Regions from separate parts of the Labrenzia sp. C1B70 genome, predicted to be linked through region 2. Evidence: predicted binding sites of a transcription regulator. Region 2 holds the regulator's gene; each other region holds the start of a gene.

Region 1 (4,213 bases), on a different contig from region 2:
CGGCTTGAAGCTGAGGCGATGATGAACGGTTGGCCCATGGCGTTCCAGCGCTGCCTGGTGCTGCGGCACGCCATACCCCTTGTGCTGGGCAAACCCGTAGTCCGGAAAACTGGCGTCGAGGTGAACCATCATCCGGTCTCTTGTCACCTTCGCAACGATAGAGGCAGCCGCAACGCACAGGCAGCGGCCATCTCCCTTGATCAATGCCTGTCCGGCCTGATTCAGCCCATGCGGTACATCTCGGCCGTCGACAAGAACGTAGTCGGGAACCAGAGGTAGGTGATTGACGGCCCGCACCATGGCCGACAGGGTTGCGGTGCGAATATTGACAGCATCGATCGTTGCCGGTGAAGCGCTGGCGAGCGAGACATGGGCTGTAGCAACAATCTGCTCGAAAAGCTCTTCGCGCCGGGCTTCGGTCAGTTTCTTGGAATCATTGAGGCCAAGCGGTACCCGGTCGTAATCCAGGATAACCGCGGCCGTGACCACGGGCCCGGCCCAGGGGCCGCGACCGGCTTCGTCTACGCCGCAGAGCCGACCGTCAAAGGATTTCGCGTGCTTACGCTCGATCACAAGGTCCGGGCTATCGGGAAAGGCAAGGTCAAAGAGGAAAGGGCTGAACGTCATGAACTGCACCCTGCCGTCCGGCAGCAAGTTTCTCAAGATCTTGCGTCAAAACAGGTCCAATTGCACACCGCCTTTTTGCGGCTGGACGAAGGCCTCGGTGTTGAGCTTTCGGCGACGCAGATTGAGGCCAAGGCGTTTCGCTCCCAGCGAGAACCGTTTGGCAATCTGGTCGGCATAAGGACCTCTCCCGCGCATGCGCTCGCCCCATTTGGCGTCATAGTCCTTGCCGCCGCGCATGGCGCGGATCAGGTTCATCACATGGCGGTAACGGTCCGGACGCTCTCGCAGCAGCCAGTCCCGAAAGAGTTCCGACACTTCCAGGGGAAGCCGTAAAAGGATGTAGGCAACCTCCGTCGCGCCATGCTCGGCTGCCGCTTCCAGAACGTTTTCAATTTCGCTGTCTGTCAGGGCTGGGATCACAGGCGCCATCATTACAGACGTGGGAATGCCCGCGTCGGAGAGAGCCCGGACGGCCTCAAGCCTTTTGTGGGGTGCAGACGCACGCGGCTCCATGGCCCGGCAGAGTTTCTTGTCGAGCGTCGTGACCGACAAGGCAACCTTCACCAGATTTCGTTCTGCCAGCCTCGACAGAATGTCGATATCTCGCGTGACCAGGGCTGACTTGGTGACGATCGCAACCGGGTGGGAGCAATTGTCCAGCACTTCCAGGATCTCACGCATCAGCTTGTAGCCGCGTTCCATCGGCTGGTAGGGATCAGTATTGGTGCCGATGGCGATCACGCGCGGCTGATAACCGGGGCGGGAAAGTTCACGCTCCAGAAGTTGGGCGGCATTGGGTTTGGCAAACAGCCTGGTTTCGAAATCCAGGCCCGGAGACAGCCCCATGAACGCGTGGCTCGGTCTGGCGAAACAGTAGATGCATCCATGTTCGCAGCCCCGGTACGGATTGATCGAGCGGTCGAAGGAAATATCCGGCGACTCGTTTCGGGTGATGATTGTGCGCGCACGCTCTTCCTGAACCTGGGTTTTCAGCGGCGGCAGGTCTTCAAGCGTTTCCCAGCCATCGTCGAAACATTCACGAGTTAATTTCTCGAAGCGGCCGGAGGCATTGAGCGCAGCCGCGCGTCCACGCCGCCTGTGCTCGGCAACGGAGCGGACATCGGGTACAAGGCCGGCTGCGTCGGCTGGTAGTGAAATCTCATCGGGGGGACTGAAGGGCACGCGAGAACGTCCAGGTTACGAAATGGAACATAACAAGAACATTATCACGACGCCAACGCGACGCAAGATGCTGATTACACCTTGTGGGTTTTGATCTTCAAAAGATGGTGGACTGCAGACCAGGCCGGAATTCAGGAACCGCCACGGTCATCGTGACCTGGCCGGCGACCAAGGTATTTGATCAGGATCGCATCCAGCGTCCCGTCGGACTGCATCTCGCGAATGGTTTCGTCGTAGCGTCCGGGAAGGCTTTCGATATCCGGGTAGGTCGAGGCTTTGGCAAAGACGTTGTAGTAGGGCTTCGTTATCAGCGGTAGCGGTAACGTCGCCAACTGGTCCAGCCTCCCGGCCTTCTTTTCCTCGTAGAGCGTGCTGATGGTGTTCATGGGAACGGCATCCACACGCTTTGCCAGCAGCATGCCGATCTGGAGATTGTTGCTGGCGACCGTCTGAAAATCGAGGCCGGCGTTGAGGAACTCCGGGGTATAGGCGAAATCCTGCGTGATACCGATCTGCAGCCCCTTCAGGTCGTCGTAGCCTTCGAAACGGATTGTTCCGGCATCTTCGGCGCGGATGAAGAAGCTCCAGCTGATGTCGATGTAGCTTTCGTCCGGATAGTTCAGGTACTCCATCCGGTCCGGCTTCTTGGAAAACAATAGCAGCATGTCCGCCCGTCCGGCGCGCGCTTCCTGTTGGATGCGAGTTCCGGAATCGATCAGTTCCAGCGAATAGGAAAGGCCGAGACGGCGCATGACTTCATCGAGAACTTCGACGTCGATACCCTTGTAGACCCCGTCTTCGACAAACTTGTATGGCTCTTCCGGGGTTGCCAGCACCACGAGGTCTCGGGCCGATGCTGTCCCGGCCAGCAAAACCATGGACAGAACAAACCCGGCGAGCCCCATGAAAATCCGACTGAGCGTCTGCGTCAGGTATCCTGCGCCTGAAGTTGGCTGTTGATCGGGTGTCGTCATGGCGCGATCGCTTGGTTTCTGGTCGAAGTAAGAGCTTTCAGCTTTGGTATGCACTCTTAAGATAACATGAAACCCGGCACTTCCATTTGCCGAAAAGGGGCTATTTTCCTGAAAACCGTCAAATGGATACCGATCGGTTTCACACTGGAGCAACTTTTCACGGCCCTATGACAAATGTGAAAGAGGTACTGCTACAGCTTTCGCCCGGTCTTTTCTTTTCATACAACCAAAGTAGACATTACCTGGCGATATATATCGCGAAGGTTGGTGGCCGATTATTGGAGTTTGTTAAGAATCCCAACAAAAAAACAGCTCCCGGATCGTCGGCGACACTCGCACTTTGAAAAAAATCATGTAAAACTTGAGATCATGATCAGCGTCATCATTGCGACAAGAAATTCCGAAACCGAACTCGTTCACGCGCTTTCGGCCCTGGTGCCGGCAGCTGCAGAGGGCGTTATCCGCGAAGTTATCGTGGTCGATGGTGGTTCGTCGGACAATACCGAGAAGGTTGCCGACGCGGCCGGGTGTGTCTGGACCAGCCGGGGCAATGCTTCCCGCAGCGAACGCCTTGCCTATGGCGCCTCCATGGCGAGCCGGGGCGACTGGCTATTGTTCCTGCGGCCGGAAACGCTTCTGGAAAGCGGCTGGCATCATGAGGCCCAGGCCTTCATCGAGCGGGCAGCCCGTGCCTCCAACGGTCCACGGACCGCCGCAAGCTTCCGCCTTCGCTATGAGGCTTTCGGGCTCAGTGCGCGGGTAAGCGAGTCTTTTGCAGCCTTGCGGTCCCAACTGCTTGGCATGCCTTACGGCAACCAGGGCCTGCTGATCTCCAGACAGTTTTATCAGAAGCTCGGCGGCCATCGGCCGTTGCCGGAGCTGGAAGATCTCGATATCGCCAAGCGTATCGGACGTGGGCGGATGGTGTTCTTGCGGGCTGCCGCCGTCTCTTCGGGTGAACCCGAGCGGGAAGGGCTGTTTTCCAGGTTCCGCCAGGCCTTCGCACGCTTTTGCGTCGGTACCCTGCGCATTCCAGCGAGTGTTGCCGTCAAGCTGCACGGCTGAACAAGGCACTGCACGGTTCTGAGCGGATACGCTCTTCTTCGGTATGGTGGCGATCACGCCTCCCGCAGCTTGCCGCGCTTCAGGTGCTCGTCCAGCCTGGGCATGATCTCCACGAAATTGCAGGGCATGTGACGATAGTCCAGCTGCCATTTCAGGATACCGTCCCAGGCGTCCTTGCAGGCGCCCGGGGAACCGGGCAGCACGAAAATATAAGTTGCCCCGGCGACGCCGCCGGTCGCACGGGACTGGATCGTGGAGGTGCCGATCTTGTCGTAGGAGATCCGGTGAAAGACCTCTGAAAAGCCGTCCATGCGTTTTTCGAACAGAGGCTCCATAGCCTCCGGCGTCACGTCACGGCCGGTAAA
Region 2 (4,213 bases):
GCAGATAGGTGCGACGGGTTTCAGTTTCGGGTCCCCCGAGGTCATCGAGACTGAGGAGGCTGGAAATGAATTTCGCCCTGCCGTTGCCGTTGCCAAGCTTCGAATAGACCTCGCGGAGCGTATCAGGAGCAATCTTTCGGAAGGGCCGGAAACCGCACTGATCGTTGCTCTTCTGGTTGGAGACCGCAGCGGAATAACCGAAGAGCAGGAAGAGATTTTGCGGGCCGCCGGACTGGCTCACATTCTTGCAATTTCTGGACTGCATATGGCGCTCTTTGCCGGCGGCGCCTATGGCGCGGTCTTAGTGCTCTTTTGCTTGGTGCCGGTCCTGACGCTCAGGTGGCCAGTGCACAAGTGGGCCGCGCTTTCAGCCCTTGGTGCTGCCGTTATTTATCTGCTTCTGTCCGGTGGTGCGGTTGCGACGCAACGATCGTTCCTGATGATCGCGATTGTCTTTGTCGGAATTCTGGTGGGGCGACGCGGCCTAACCCTGCGAAGCGTAGCGTTGGCTGGCCTCGTACTCTTGCTGATTGCTCCTGAGCGGTTGTTTTTCCCCGGCTTCCAGATGTCCTTCGCTGCCGTGATCTGCCTGGTCGCCGTATATGACCTGTGGCGGCAGCGAGATCGTTCCCTGTCTGGTGAAAGAGTGTCCGGATGGGGCATGGCGACTTGTCTTTACCTCGGCAAGTGGGTTGCAGGGCTGTTCGTCACCGCATTGGTCGCAGGGCTGGCGACCGGCATAATAGGCGCTCATCACTTCAGCCGCATCGCGCCCTATGGCCTTGTCGGCAACTTGCTGGGAATGCCGGTGTTTTCACTTGTTGTGATGCCGATGGGAGTACTTGCATTCGTTCTGATGCCCTTCGGCCTTGCAGCTCTCCCTCTGGCTGTCATGTCTTTCGGAGTTTCACTTCTGTTGAAGGTTGCTTCCTTTACCGCAGCCCTTGATGCCGGCAGCGGAACTTCCGGAAGGCTCGACGGGGCTGCAGCATTGCTGTTGCTATCAGCATTATTTGCCGGATTGTTGGTGCCTGGCAGAAAGCGTGTGCTCGCAGGAGTGCCTCTCGTCGCAGGAATATTGATTGTTCTCACCAGCCGGCCTCCGGATATCCAGATTGCTGCAAGCGGCTCTCGAATAGCTGCCCGCGATGAAACGGGAACTTTGCGTTACGCAGCAAGGGGGAGATCGTTTGCAAGTGATCTCTGGCTGCAGTCGGAAGGAGTGAGGAATGATGCGATCTTGTCGCGCAAGATGAAATCGCCTCAAAGAAATTGCGATGACGACGGTTGTGTCATCAGGGCCTACGTCAATTCAGAGGACGCAGAACGGCTGGATAGCAGGCAATCGTTTCTTGCAATCGCGCAGCCAAAGACATTTGAAGCGTTTCAGCTGGATTGCCGATATGCCGATTTGGTCGTGACCGATCTTGTCGCTCCGGAGAGCTGCGGTGCAGCCCTCGTTCTGGATCGCGGTACGCGCACCGAACGTGGTGCCGTCTCCATCTGGCTATCGCCCGGTGATTTCAGCGAGGCCGCGAATGCTACGAGCGGTGCCAGTGGACCGGGCCATCCGCCAAACGAAAATCTGAAAATCGAGAAACTGAAGTTTGCCATCCCTGACCCACCGCGCCCCTGGCATCAGCAGGGAACGGTAACGAGAGACAGCCTGCGTCTAGCCGAGCGCGCCTCGGTGGCCGAAGCGCGCGCAGAGGAGTGACTGGTCAATACTGACGAAACAGGGCAACGAGGCGGCCCTGAACACGAACGCGGCCGGGACCGAAGATCCTGGTTTCATATGCCGGGTTGGCTGCTTCAAGAGCGATGGAAGCGCCTTTCTTGCGCAGCCGTTTCAAGGTGGCTTCTTCATCGTCCACGAGTGCAACAACGATGTCGCCACTGTCGGCACTGTCGGTCCGACGGATAAGAACGGTATCACCGTCCAGAATGCCCGCCTCAATCATGGAATCGCCACGAACCTCCAGCGCGTAGTGTTCCCCGCGACCAAGCAGGTCCTGCGGCACTGTGATGGAATGGCTGTGTGTTTGAATGGCCTCGATGGGCACACCGGCTGCAATGCGGCCCATGACGGGAATTTCCGTAACACTGGACACCGGCACCGGTGCAGCTTTTTCCGGCTCCGGTTTGCCGAGTGAGCCTTCAATGACTTCAGGTGAGAAGCTGCCTCTTGGCCGTGGAGCGCCCAGGCCGGGTGCGATGGAGTCCGGAAGACGAACAACTTCCATGGCTCTGGCCCGGTTCGGCAGGCGCCGGATGAAGCCACGTTCTTCAAGCGCGGTGATCAGGCGGTGAATGCCGGACTTGGAGCGCAGGTCGAGCGCGTCCTTCATTTCGTCGAAAGACGGCGGCACACCGGTTTCTTTCAGTCTTTCGTGAATGAACATGAGCAGTTCGTACTGCTTGCGCGTCAGCATGTAGGCGTCCCCTGACCGAGAAAACATCTGGTACAAATCAAGAACATGGTACCTGTTCTCATTGTGTTCTGCAAGGGTAAATGTTCTCTTACTGTTCTTGGCTTCGAACAAGTTGCCGTATTCAATCCGTCTCCGATATTGGATTTAGGTCGTCCTTCGATCCGGTCAGGATCAGCAGTTCACAGGTGATCAAAGTCGGCGCGCCACCAGCGGTGAGAGTGCCCCGATGTAGTCCACCTTCGAGATCAACGGCGCGGATTGGGACGCAAAGCTCTTGCTCCGGTTTCGCGCCAGCGTTTTCAGTCAGGAGTATCTCGGAGATCAGACCTGTCATCGGCTGGGCGTCGCGGAACGCTGCTCCGGCCAGACTGCCCAGTCCATAGACTTCGTAGGAGGGTGCTTTCAGCTCTTTTGCAAGTTCTTGGATGCTGTCCGTCAGGTCGGCAAACGGAGCGAGTGTGGTGATAAGCGCATTGTAGTCGGTTGTCCGTGACTGTTCGTCATCCTGTTGCACACGAAACAGCGTGAATTCGGTTTCCGGATCCAGCGATGCCACGAACGCTGCGCCTTGCAGGCCGTACCCTTTGATGGCCCCCTGATGCGCAACCTTCAGCGTATGCGGCAGTAAGTGGCCAAGGTGCTCGACTTCTTCCTCGTGCCAATAAGCGTGTACATGAGCGAACCATTCACCATCTCGTATCCCGAGAATGGCAACTGCGGACTCCAGCGTTGCGCCTTTCGAGGAGTGCGTGTCGCTGTACCAGGCTGCATGTCGGTCATCGATTGCACAGGCAGGCATCACAAAGTCGAACGCTTCGAGCATCAGCCCGGAAAGATCGAGAACGGCGGAGCTCAGTCCTTGGTGCGTGGCGAAGCGGCCCAGCGCCTCCAGCAAGGGAGTTTGCTCTGCCAGGGAGATTTCCAATGGTTTCGCCAGACATCTGGCATGTGGGAGCCGATTGATGGCAGAAGGGCCGGGATGACGAATGTCGGACAGAGACCTGGGGGCGGGCCGTCTCACAACAGGCCTTTCTCGGTCAAATGCTCCCGCACCAGTTTCTTGGTGATCTTGCCATAGGCACTTGTCGGCATTGCGGGAATGAAGAGATAACGTGCAGGCATCTTGTAGCGGGCGATCTTGCCGTTCAGATAGTCGCTGAGTTCCTGAGGGTCGGGTGACTTGTCTGGGGCAGCCACACAAACGGCTAGGCCAACTTCGCCCCATTGCCTGTCCGGAATGCCGAGAATTGCGACCTCGGAAATATCCGGATGTGTAAGCAGCACTTCCTCGACTTCCTTCGGGTAGACGTTGGAGCCACCAGAAATGTACATGTCCGACGCTCGGCCTGTCAGAAAGAGGTAGCGCTGTTCATCCATGTGACCGATGTCTCCGGTGCGGAACCAGCCGTTCCGGAAAGACTTCTGGTTGGCGTCTTCGTCTTCCAGATAGCCAGCACAGACTGCCGTACCGATGACGCAGACTTCACCCGTTTCATTGGGGGGCAGGTGATTGCCATCCTCGTCCTGGATCGAAACCTCTATACCTGTGCGCTCCGTACCGCAGGTGCCGCTGCGTGTCTCAGGTCCATCCTCCAGAAAATGATCCTGTGGCCGCAGCACGGTGATGTTTCCGGTGACCTCGCCAAGTCCGTAGTATTGAACCAGAACGTGCCCCAATTTCTGGAGTGCCAGCTTCTGGTCCTCCCTGTACATGGGAGCCCCCGCATAAATGACGTGACGAAGGCTCGAGTGATCGTACTGATCAACAGAAGGGTCTTCCA
Region 3 (4,213 bases), 250 kb from region 2:
CATGAGCCGACTTGAGTTCCTCCGAGCCGTTCTTGGCGATCGCGGCGACGATGTTCTTCATTTCAGGGCTGGATTTGCCAGCCTTCAGGAATGTGCCGGGCGCGATGACGATCTGGTCGGCGTCTTCATCTTCTGCTCGCAGGCGGGCTAACTCTTCGGTCAGCTTGCGAAAATGTTCACTCTGAGGCTGCGCTTTGGCAACTGCTGTTTCGGCATTGGCCGCTGCCTTGAAGCCTTCCAGGGCTGCAACGAGATCGACTTCATGCCTCGGAAGATCGTGGTATTCGGATATCCGGTTCGGATCGACACGGCCGCGCCTGGAATCCAGAACATATGTCAGAACGGCTGCACTCATCTCCATCTCGAACCGCATCGTAGCGGCATCGAGTGCCTCACCTTCAAGACCTTCAGTTACGGGAAGATCGACGACATAGTCTTCCGGGTTCAGCGCAAATTTGCCTGTATCAGCGAGACTGCTACGGACCGCGATTGCCTTTTCTGTCGGCTGACCGTCTTTCACCCAGACGAAATCGGGATGCTCACGATAGAATGAAATGACTGCAGCCCCCACTTCCGGAAGGACGGTGAGCGACATGTCTTTCAATGCCGGACGCGCCGTGTCGAATGCGGTCAGAACGACCGGAGCCTGTGGCAGGCTATCGCTTTCGGTGCTCGGGGCATCCGTCGTTTCAACGGGCTGGACATCAGGCTTCACCTCGGCGGACTTGATCTCCGACAATTCAGCCAGCGAAACCTTCTTCCAGCTGTCGGCCGTGTAATTGAGGTAGCGCGGCGCAGAGACCTTTGCGGTAACGACCTTCTTGCTAAGATCCTGTTGGCGCTCACGCTCTTGCTGTCGGCGATGCGCTTCCGGATTGAACAGACGCTGGAACAACCCCTGCGCGGAAGCAGGCTCAACCGAGACCAGGTTAAAACCGGAAAAAAGCACCGTCGCCATCAAGCCAGCCCTGAGGGACGTCCCCAGGACAGAACGTTTCGGTTTTTTCCCGGTACATTCGCTCAGTGCCATTGCATTCGCTCGCATTGTCTAAACCCGCTTTTTTTAAATCTTTTCGAACCTGACGCCTTGCCCAAGTCACCAGGGTTTTATTGCTTCCCTGCAAGGATCGAAGGCTGTTCGGCATATCCGCCGAGGATGTTCTACATCCGAGCGTGATATGGCAACGCAGTTACCGTGCAACCGGGCCCCGCGACCCGATTCCCGGAAACTGCGCCCGTAAACCGTTTGATACTATAACAGGGTTCATCAGATGGTTAAGGGGCGCCGTCCTACACAGGTTTGAAATCAGTCGACTGTGACGATTTTGCCTCGTTGCTGACAGTACAGCTGCCCACCATCACGGTGCCAGAAACGGCAGAACTGCGGCTGTTTGGAAAAACAACCTGGCGTGATTGGCATCACGCCACCTTCTTCATCAAAGGCGTATCTACGGCTTCACGAGTACGTGAGACATTACCGGAGAGCCAAATGCCGTTTCAATTCAATGTTGGTGACCATTCGTCACCGATCTGGAAATACACAAGTTTCAACTCTTCCCAGTATTCAAAGCTGAAATGGGCCAGAAACAAGCTTTTCAAGATGGTCAAGAACAACCCGGGATGTAATGCCTATTTCCGGACGCTGCCCAAGGGGCGAAGCTTGTCGGACATGATCAACGACAGCTCGATTTGGGTGAATTACGGACCGACCATTTCACCGCTACATGGGGAAATCCACGTTCCTTCCGGGGAAATCGCGGTTGGTGACCGGGCCTTTAAAATGGGCAGGTGGATGGTGCTGGCCACCATCATTCATGAATTCGCGCATCACAACGGCGCCCCGATTACGGGTGGCGACACACGCGCAGAAGAAGCCGTCTATCACTGCGGTCTCGGCAGTGCGAAGGAATATTACGACGGCGTTGATGACCCGAACACGCCTTACGACCCAAACGTCGGCGGTTGATCAACATACCCTGGTGCGCGGCCCCAAAGCATGGGACCGCACCCGGTAGCGCAGAAAAAGATCAGAACGGAATTTCGTCGTCCATGGGGCCGCCGCCGCCACCGCCACCGGACGGACCGCCGTAACCGCCACCGCTGCTGGAACCGCCGCCATAGCCACCACCGAAATTCCCGCCGGAACCGGAACCGCCGCCGCCGAAGCCACCTCCGCCACCGCCTTGTGAGTCATTGCCGTAATCGGGAAGACCGCCGGATGCACCGCCACCTTCGCCGCGGCCGTCAAGCATGGTCAGGTTGGAGTTGAAGCCCTGTAGCACGATCTCGGTGGAGTACCGGTCCTGACCGGACTGATCCTGCCATTTGCGGGTCTGAAGCTGGCCTTCGAGATAAACCTTTGATCCCTTGCGCAGATATTGCTCCGCAACTTTGCAAAGACCGTCGTTGAAGATCACGACGCGGTGCCACTCCGTCTTTTCACGACGCTCACCGGTGTTGCGGTCGCGCCAGGACTCCGACGTCGCAATCCGGAGATTGGCGATCGGGCGGCCATCCTGCGTACGGCGGATTTCCGGGTCTGCTCCCAGATTGCCGACCAAAATTACTTTGTTGACGCTGCCCGCCATACTGAACTCCTGTTTGTTTTTCGTTGACCCCGCCGACGATGTTCGTGTGCTTCTCCGGCACGTGTCGATAAACGGTCAACGTTGCAAGCTTTGCTGCTAGAAACAAGAACCCTAACGGCACGCCAACAGCTTCGCCGCTATTTTCGCCAGGCTTCACTCATTTTCCACAAGGCAACTCACAAACTGCCGCCTGGTTCATCCGCCTAAAATTCGAGCAAAGTCAACAGACACAATCCTTGATTGCGCCAAGTTACAATTTGCTCCACTTTTGTTCCAATCAAGCCCCGATTTTTCTGTCAGGACATTATCTCACGAACTGCGAGGTTTCGGTCACCTATTTCTGCTCGGCTCCTGACGCGGCAATCGTTAATGTACTTGTTTTGTTCTTACCATTTCTGTAAAAGCGATTCAATCAGGCCTCGCATCGACAAGTGCCTCCGGCACGATAATGAAAATGCCTCACTGGAAGCTCCGCCCGAAACTGCTATATCGGGGCAAACAGACATCATCGGCAATGGACCATCTTAGCGTATGCGAGAGCAACAATCGGCTTTGGGCGACGCATGCGGTCAGGAAGAACGACAATGAAGACAGCCAAGGGATCGCAGTCGGAAGAAGCCTGGAAGGCGGACCCAACACGGGTCATCAGCATCCGTGGCGCACGGGAGCATAATCTCAAGGGCGTCGATCTGGACCTGCCCCGCGACAAGTTGATTGTCATGACCGGCCTGTCTGGCTCAGGCAAGTCGTCACTCGCCTTCGACACCATATATGCAGAAGGACAGCGGCGGTACGTGGAAAGCCTGTCCGCCTACGCGCGCCAGTTCCTGGAAATGATGCAGAAACCGGACGTCGACCAGATCGACGGACTGTCGCCGGCAATCTCCATCGAACAGAAGACCACGTCCCGCAATCCGCGCTCCACGGTCGGAACGGTTACGGAAATCTACGATTACATGCGCCTTTTGTTTGCGCGTGTCGGCGTTCCCTATTCCCCCGCCACCGGTCTGCCGATCGAAAGCCAGACCGTCAGCCAGATGGTCGATCGCATTCTGGAGCTGGAAGAAGGTGCCCGCCTCTACCTGCTCGCGCCGATGGTTCGCGGCCGCAAGGGCGAGTACCGCAAGGAACTTGCCGAGCTGATGAAGAAGGGTTTCCAGCGCGTCAAGATCGACGGAACCTTCCATGAGATTTCCGAGGCCCCTGCCCTCGACAAGAAATTCAAGCACGATATCGACGTCGTCGTAGACCGTATCGTCGTGCGTGACGATATCTCCGGTCGGCTTGCAGATTCACTGGAAACGGCGCTGAAACTTGCCGATGGCATTGCAATTGCCGAATTTGCCGACAAGACCGACGAGAACGGCAACCCGGAACGGCTGATCTTTTCCGAAAAATTTGCCTGCCCGGTATCCGGCTTCACCATTCCGGAGATCGAGCCGCGTCTGTTCTCGTTCAACAATCCCTTCGGTGCCTGCCCCACTTGTGATGGCCTTGGAACAACACTCGCCTTCGAGGAAGACCTGGTTGTTCCTGACCACTCGCTTTCCTTGCGCGAAGGAGCTGTCCTGCCGTGGGCGAAGACAGGGTCGACATCACCTTATTATGCCCAGACGCTGGAAGCA

What was found. Region 2 encodes LexA, which represses DNA repair genes until DNA is damaged. Its sites were predicted from a motif close to TGTTCNNNNTGTGTTCNG; they were not measured.
Region 1: the regulator LexA is predicted to act here: its motif matches at 1,833-1,850, upstream of Q666_RS62420 (PA0069 family radical SAM protein).
Region 3: the regulator LexA is predicted to act here: its motif matches at 2,847-2,864, upstream of Q666_RS57020 (single-stranded DNA-binding protein).

What each region holds. Positions count from the first base shown of each region.
Region 1 covers NZ_AXCE01000062.1:328,520-332,732, forward strand. The annotation lists gene Q666_RS62415 (ribonuclease HII) at 1-627, opposite strand, end outside; gene Q666_RS62420 (PA0069 family radical SAM protein) at 673-1,785, opposite strand; gene Q666_RS62425 (transporter substrate-binding domain-containing protein) at 1,941-2,783, opposite strand; gene Q666_RS62430 (glycosyltransferase) at 3,153-3,848, shown strand; gene moaB (molybdenum cofactor biosynthesis protein B) at 3,902-4,213, opposite strand, start outside.
Region 2 covers NZ_AXCE01000034.1:283,651-287,863, forward strand. The annotation lists gene Q666_RS55915 (ComEC/Rec2 family competence protein) at 1-1,717, shown strand, start outside; gene lexA (transcriptional repressor LexA) at 1,722-2,432, opposite strand; gene Q666_RS55925 (hypothetical protein) at 2,554-3,357, opposite strand; gene Q666_RS55930 (acyl-CoA synthetase) at 3,450-4,213, opposite strand, start outside.
Region 3 covers NZ_AXCE01000034.1:536,687-540,899, forward strand. The annotation lists gene Q666_RS57010 (L,D-transpeptidase family protein) at 1-958, opposite strand, end outside; gene Q666_RS57015 (hypothetical protein) at 1,490-1,966, shown strand; gene Q666_RS57020 (single-stranded DNA-binding protein) at 2,028-2,588, opposite strand; gene uvrA (excinuclease ABC subunit UvrA) at 3,173-4,213, shown strand, end outside.